DNA from 2 places in the Nonomuraea sp. NPDC046570 genome. Region 1 is predicted to be linked to the other one. Evidence: predicted binding sites of a transcription regulator. Region 1 holds the regulator's gene; the other holds the start of a gene.

Evidence for each region. Region 1 encodes LexA, which represses DNA repair genes until DNA is damaged. Its sites were predicted from a motif close to TCGAACANNTGTTCGA; they were not measured.
Region 2: a site for LexA is predicted at 1,601-1,616, ahead of recA (recombinase RecA). Genes of this name have one in related genera too.

The regions. Positions count from the first base shown of each region.
Region 1 is NZ_JBEYZF010000017.1:148,688-152,094, reverse strand. It holds gene lexA (transcriptional repressor LexA) at 982-1,689, shown strand; gene ABZ911_RS25835 (aminotransferase class I/II-fold pyridoxal phosphate-dependent enzyme) at 1,993-3,048, shown strand; gene ABZ911_RS25830 (helix-turn-helix domain-containing protein) at 3,130-3,407, shown strand, end outside.
Region 2 is NZ_JBEYZF010000006.1:206,430-209,836, reverse strand. It holds gene recA (recombinase RecA) at 381-1,478, opposite strand; gene ABZ911_RS12815 (hypothetical protein) at 1,737-2,003, shown strand; gene ABZ911_RS12810 (DUF3046 domain-containing protein) at 2,027-2,221, opposite strand; gene ABZ911_RS12805 (hypothetical protein) at 2,266-2,460, shown strand; gene ABZ911_RS12800 (VOC family protein) at 2,461-2,949, opposite strand; gene ABZ911_RS12795 (ATP-dependent helicase) at 3,089-3,407, shown strand, end outside.

The DNA of each region.
Region 1 (3,407 bases):
GCCGCCGAGCCGACCCAGCCGATCCACGTGATGAATTCACAGTTCGCCGCACCGAGTTCGTACGCTGCTGTGGCAATTCGTCAGACGAACGTACCGGTTTCAAGAATCGCCGACGCGACCCCACCGGCACCGGAGCTACAGATCGACGAGGCGAGCCCGCCGTCGAACGCGACGCTTTCGCAGCCCGCCGAAGCTTCCGCTGAAGCCGGATCCGCCGCCTCTCCAACCGCCGAACCTTCCCACCAGCACCACGCCGTCGCCCACCACCGGCTGTCAGGTGCTCAGCTTCTGCCGCCTGGCCACGGACCATGCCCACTTGGCGTTCAACCCTCTGCACGGACGGCGTCTCGCACTCTTTAGGGCGGCTTGCCCCGGACCCTCCGAGGCCGGGGGAACTCGCACTCGTGGCGATGGGCCGCGCGGGCGCCGTACCGGAGATCGGGTCTTCGTCTTTCTCCGGTGAGCGTGGCTCGGGGACCAGCCACAGGTGACGCCCCCTGGCTGGGGCACCCGTTTGGGACTGAGCCCTCCGTCGCCGATCTCGCTGGTTCTGGCCTTGGATGCTCCGCCCCTGAGGCTCGGACTTGGAGCCATCCTGCTCCAGAGCCTCGGGATTCTGGGAGGCTCTCCCCTGAGCCTCCTGGCGCTCTCGGTCCCCCCGGGTGCGCTGCTCTCGCGTGAGGTCCGCAAGGAGGGTCAATTGCGTGTCTTCGCTGGTTGTGTGTGTGATTGTGGTCGCTCGCACTGATGACCTCCCGCCACCGTCGACCCAGGAAAAGGTCGAATAAGATCAGCGAATCGAACACGGTGTCGATCGAACTCCCGTACGATGTTGTACACCACCGTGCCAACAATTTCGAGGAAGACTCGAACAATTGTTTGAAGATGATCTTCAACGGCGATACGGTCGCTGTGTGCGACGTGAAGACCACGGACCGGGAGGTTCGCCGGTAAGGCGGGCCGCCGGGCGAGGAGGAGAGCATGAGCGAGCGGGATGACGAAAAGGGCGTCACTGACCTTGCGGTGCGTCGGCGTGACTCTCTGGGGCTGACCCCCAGACAGCGCAAGATCCTTGAGGTGATCCGCGACTCGGTCCAGCAGCGCGGCTACCCGCCGTCCATGCGGGAGATCGGCGAGGCCGTGCACTTGACCAGCACGTCCAGCGTGTCGCACCAGCTGACGGCGTTGCAGCGCAAGGGCTACCTGAGGCGTGATCCCCACCGGCCGCGCGCCCTGGAGGTGCGCCTCCCCGGCGAGCCGGTGCTCTGGGTCGACCCCGACGGCAGAGACGACGAGACCCCGGTGAGCAGGCCCACTGCCGCCTACGTGCCGCTGGTCGGCCGTATCGCCGCCGGTGGCCCCATCCTCGCCGAGGAAAGCGTCGAGGACGTGTTCGCGCTGCCCAAGCAGCTCGTCGGTGAAGGCACGCTCTTCCTGCTTCAGGTCGCCGGTGACTCGATGATCGAGGCCGCCATCGCCGACGGCGACTGGGTGGTCGTCCGCCAGCAGCCCGTCGCCGAGAGCGGCGACATCGTGGCAGCGATGATCGACGGCGAGGCCACGGTCAAGACGTTCAAGCGCAAGGACGGCCACGTCTGGCTGGTCCCCCACAACTCCAACTACGACCCGATCCCCGGCGACGAGGCAAGCGTCCTGGGCAAGGTCGTGGCAGTCCTCCGCCGCCTCTAGCTCCAAAGATCCCGCTCCTGGAGTCACTTGAGCCACCCACAGTCCGCCCGAGTCACCCGCTCGGGCGGACTGCAGGCCCTGTTGGAACACATCCAGTAAGCCGCCTACGCCTGATCCTCTCCAGCGGGGTGCGTATCAGCGGCCGGGCAGCGTGGCGATCCTGCACGAGTCACTCGGCCTGCGGCACTGCCCTCGCCGGCTACGAGCCCTCGCAGTGAAAAGTCGATATTGCGGCGACGCGCCTAGACTGATCGAGTGAATGACTCGTTTCGTGTCGAAGACCTTGAAACCTCTCGTGATGGGTTGAAGTGGACGAAGGCGGGTCCGGGGGTGATCCCCGCGTGGGTCGCCGACATGGACTTCCCGGTCGCCCCCGAGATCACCGAGGCGTTGCGCCGCCGCGCCGCCGGTGACCTCGGCTACCCGGTCTGGCTGGACTCGCCCGACGCGGGCCCGCTCGCCGAGGCGTTCGCCACGCGCATGGCCGTACGGTACGGCTGGCAGCCCGACCCGGCGCTCGTCCGCTCCTACACCGACATCAACCAGGCACTCCAGGTACTTCTCCAGGTGTGCACGAGCCCCGGCGACGGCGTGGCCGTGCACACGCCCGCCTACCACCCGTTTCTGGGCACGCTGGCGGAGATGAACCGCCCGCTGCGGCCGATTCCGATGCTGCCGGACGGCGACTCCTGGCGCTTCGACAAACCCGACCTCTCGGGCTGCCGGGTGCTGCTGCTGGTCAACCCGCACAACCCGACCGGCCGGGTGTTCACCCGCGCGGAGCTGCTCGCCCTGGCCGACCAGGCCGAACGGCACGACCTGATGGTCATCTCCGACGAGATCCACGCCGACCTGACGTACGCCCCGAACGAGCACATCCCGTTCGCGACGATCCTGCCCGAGCGCACGGTGACGCTGACCTCGGCGACGAAGGCGTTCAACCTCGGCGGCATCAGGTGCTCGGTCGCCCACATCGGCATGCCCGCGGTCCGCGAGGCCCTCGACCGCCAGCCCTCCTTCGTGTACGGCTCGGCGAACCTGTTCGGCGTCGAGGCGACGGTCACGGCCTGGCGCCAGGGAGACGCCTGGCTGGAGCAGGTCGTGGCGACGCTCGACCGCAACCGCAAACTGATCGCCGAGCGGCTTCCCCAAGGGGTCGGCTACCGGATCCCGGAGGCCACCTACCTGGCGTGGCTGGACTTCGGCGAGCCGGGCGCCGCCGGTCGGCTGGAGCGCGAGGCGAAGGTGCTGCTGAGCGACGGCGACGAGTTCGGCCCTGGCGGCGAGAACTTCGCCCGCCTGAACTTCGCCACCTCCCCCCCCGTCCTGGAGGAGATCCTCCACCGCATCAGCGGTTGATGCGCATGCCGTCCAGCGCCAGGCCCAGATACCGGGCCGGCTGGGCGCCCCCGCCAAAACGCGAGATGTCATGATTGCGTCATGCTCAAGGCCGCCGGACTCGACGTGACCGAGGAACGCGCGTACCGGCTGCTGGTGCGCTCACCCGGCGCGCACGCCGCCGAACTGGCCGCGGAACTGAGCGTCCCCGTCGATTCCGCGCACGCCGCGCTGCGCTCCCTGCACGCCAAGGGCCTGGCCCGACCGCTCGACGAGGACCGCTTCGCCCCGGTGGCCCCCGACATCGCGATCGGTCCCGTGCTGCTGCGCGAGCAGGAGGGGCTCGACCAGGCCAGGCAGGCGGTCGATCAGCTCACCGG
Region 2 (3,407 bases), on a different contig from region 1:
CTGGCCCAGAGGCAGACCCGTTCCCCAGCCCCCACCAGGCCCACCCGTCGAACCCGAGAAGAGCCCCCGGCCATCCGTAGATCGAGCCAAGTCATCCTGAGGCCCGCTCAGCGTGCCTCTCTCACGGGACAGATCCCGCGCCCGGCCTTCGCCGGAGCGTTCCGCCTCAGGTTCCTCCCTGGGCGTGCCTGATCCGCGCCCCTTCTGGAAGAAGTCATGCCCGCCCCCCTCCGGCGACGCGCCCGGCCTTTGACCGTCCGCAGACGGGTCGGGCCTTCGTTCGTCGTCGGGTGAGGGCGGAGTGGAGCTCTTCTGAGAGTGGCCGGGGGTTGGGTTCTTCTGGAAGAAGGGGTGAGTCGGGTCGCTCATGGATAAGCCGATCAGACGTCACCGGGCTTCGGGGTGGCGGCCTTGCTGCCACGACCGGTGGGAGCGGCGGCGGCGACCGGAGGTGCGGCGGGGGCCTCCGCCGGGGCGTCGATGCGCGGGCCCACGCCCAGCTTGTCCTTGATCTTCTTCTCGATCTCGTTGGACATGTCGGGGTGGTTGCGCAGGAAGTTTCGCGCGTTCTCCTTGCCCTGGCCGAGCTGGTCGCCCTCGTAGGTGTACCAGGCGCCGGACTTGCGGACGAAACCGTGCTCGACGCCCATGTCGATGAGACCGCCCTCGCGGGAGATGCCCACGCCGTACAGGATGTCGAAGTCGGCGACGCGGAAGGGCGGGGCCATCTTGTTCTTGACGACCTTGACGCGGGTGCGGTTGCCGACCGCCTCGGTGCCGTCCTTCAGGGTCTCGATGCGGCGGATGTCGAGCCGGACCGAGGCGTAGAACTTCAGCGCCTTGCCACCGGTCGTGGTCTCCGGCGAGCCGAACATGACGCCGATCTTCTCGCGGAGCTGGTTGATGAAGATCGCGGTGGTGCCGGTGTTGTTGAGCGCGCCGGCGACCTTGCGGAGCGCCTGGGACATCAGGCGGGCCTGGAGGCCGACGTGGCTGTCGCCCATCTCGCCCTCGATCTCGGCCTTGGGCACCAGGGCCGCGACCGAGTCGATGACGATGATGTCGACGGCGCCCGACCTGATCAGCATGTCGGCGATCTCGAGCGCCTGCTCACCGGTGTCGGGCTGGGAGACGAGCAGGGCGTCGGTGTCGACGCCGAGCTTCTTGGCGTATTCGGGGTCGAGGGCGTGCTCGGCGTCGATGAACGCGGCGATGCCGCCGGCTCGCTGCGCGGACGCGACGGCGTGCAGCGCCACCGTCGTCTTACCGCTGGACTCCGGGCCGTAGACCTCGACGATGCGGCCTCTGGGGAAGCCGCCGATGCCGAGCGCGACGTCGAGCGCGATGGCACCGGTCGGGATCACTTCGATGGGAGCCCTGGCGTCATCGCCGAGGCGCATGACGGAGCCCTTGCCGAACTGCCGCTCGATTTGCGCGAGGGCAGTCTCAAGGGCCTTCTCGCGGTCGTTGATAGCCATGGGAACTCCCCTGGAGGGTCGTGGTCTGGTCGGTCGACTGAAAGCTACGGCGTGCCACCGACATTTTCCGCCGACGCCGAGGAAGACGGGGCTTCTCGCGGTCCCGGCCTGGCCAATCTTAGCCGAACGATTGTTCGATCGTATCCCGAACGCGCCGGTGCGGCTCCTGGGGCGCCGACTTTCCCGGGCAATCCGCCCCGGCTGTTGCCATGGCTGTGACCTGGGGTGATCCTGAGGAAAAAGCCGGAAGGCGGCGAGGTGACGAGCACGTACACCGGACAGCGGCGCGCCCATCTGGAGGCGCTGGCCGCGCTCCTACCCGACCACGGGCTCGTCAGCCGCATGATCGGCGGCGCGGACCCGGTGCTGTGGGTCTGGCATCCCCGTACCGGCCGGCAGACCATCGTCTTCGCGACGCCCTCGGCCGGCGGCTGGGCGTTCCTGTGGTCGCCGGGCGGCCAGAGCGGCGTGGGCGACCTGGAGCAGGCGGCGCAGTCCCTGAAGGCGACGCTGGAGGACGCTTGACCTGGACCGAACTCCGGCGGTAGTCAGCGCAGGCGGCCGTCGACCTCCACCACCTGGCAGACCGCCCGCCACACGGTCTTGGCGTTCTCGCCCTGCTCCAGGGCCTGCACCACGGTTCGCCCGCCCAGCGGGGCGAGCACGTAGTCGTGTGCCCACGAATCGGCGTACGTCTCACCGAAGTGAGCCCGCATCCGTCTCCAGAACTCGGTCAGGCGCATCTCCCAAGTATGGAACCCGCCCGGGAGTGGGTAGGACATGCCACATGCCGAAACCCCCCAAAGCGGCTCCGCGGAGAACCGCTTCCGTCAAGGCGAACAGGGCCCGCAGACGTCACCTGCTGTTACTTCTGCGGCTGGCCGTACAGCAGGAGAAGGCCGAGCGGGCCGAGCGGCACGCGGCGCTCGACCGGCGGCCGCGTGGAGGTGAGCCGCGTACCCGGCGGGCCTCGCGGAGATAGTCACAGCACGCGCGAGCCGTACATCTCCCCGAGATGGTCGGCGAGCAGCTCCAGCCGGGCGCCGTCGGGGTCCCTGAAGTAGATGGAGGCGCCGCTCTCGATCTGGTGCGGCACGCCGGCCATCTCCAGCTTGCCCCTGAGCCGCTCCCAGGTGGCCGGGTCGACCGAGATCGCGACATGGTGCAGGCCGCCGAGCACCTCCTGGTAGGGCCCCAGGTCGAGGCCGGGGAAGTCGAAGAAGGCCAGCAGGTTGCCGTTGCCGATGTCGAAGAAGAAGTGGCTGGAGCCCTCGTAGTCGCGGTTCTCGAAGATCTCCGTGAGCGGGAACTCCAGCAGCTCCTGGTAGAAGAGGATCGTCCGCTCCACGTCCGAGGACAGCAGCGCGAAGTGGTGCAGGCCGCGGGCGCTGCTCGACGGGCGGTGCGGCAGGAGATATCGCTCCCTGATGCGTTCGCGCCGCGCCTCGATGGCCGCGTGGTCGATGCTCACCGGTCCTCCTCCGCGGGAACCCGTTCACCCGCTCTATGTCCGCGCCCGCAGGGCCTCAACCGCACACGAAGGCGACAATCTCCTCGGTACGGCAGGACGGCCGGCGATTTCTGTCGGTGCCGCGAGGCACTATGGGCAGGTGAGCGCGCTAGACCAGTTCAGCAGAATGACCACCACGTGGTTCACCGGCGCCTTCGCCGCGCCCACCGCGGCCCAGGAGGGCGCGTGGGAGTCGATCGCGCGGGGCGACAACACGCTGGTCGTCGCGCCCACCGGGTCCGGCAAGACACTGGCCGCCTTCCTGTGGTCACTCGACAGGCTGGCGGCCACGCCATCCGAGCGCGCATCCGCCCGAGTCCTCTACATCTCGCCGCTGAAGGCGCTGGCCGTCGATGTGGAGCGCAACCTGCGCGCCCCGCTGGCCGGCATGAAGCAGACCGCCCGGCGCCTGGGGCTGC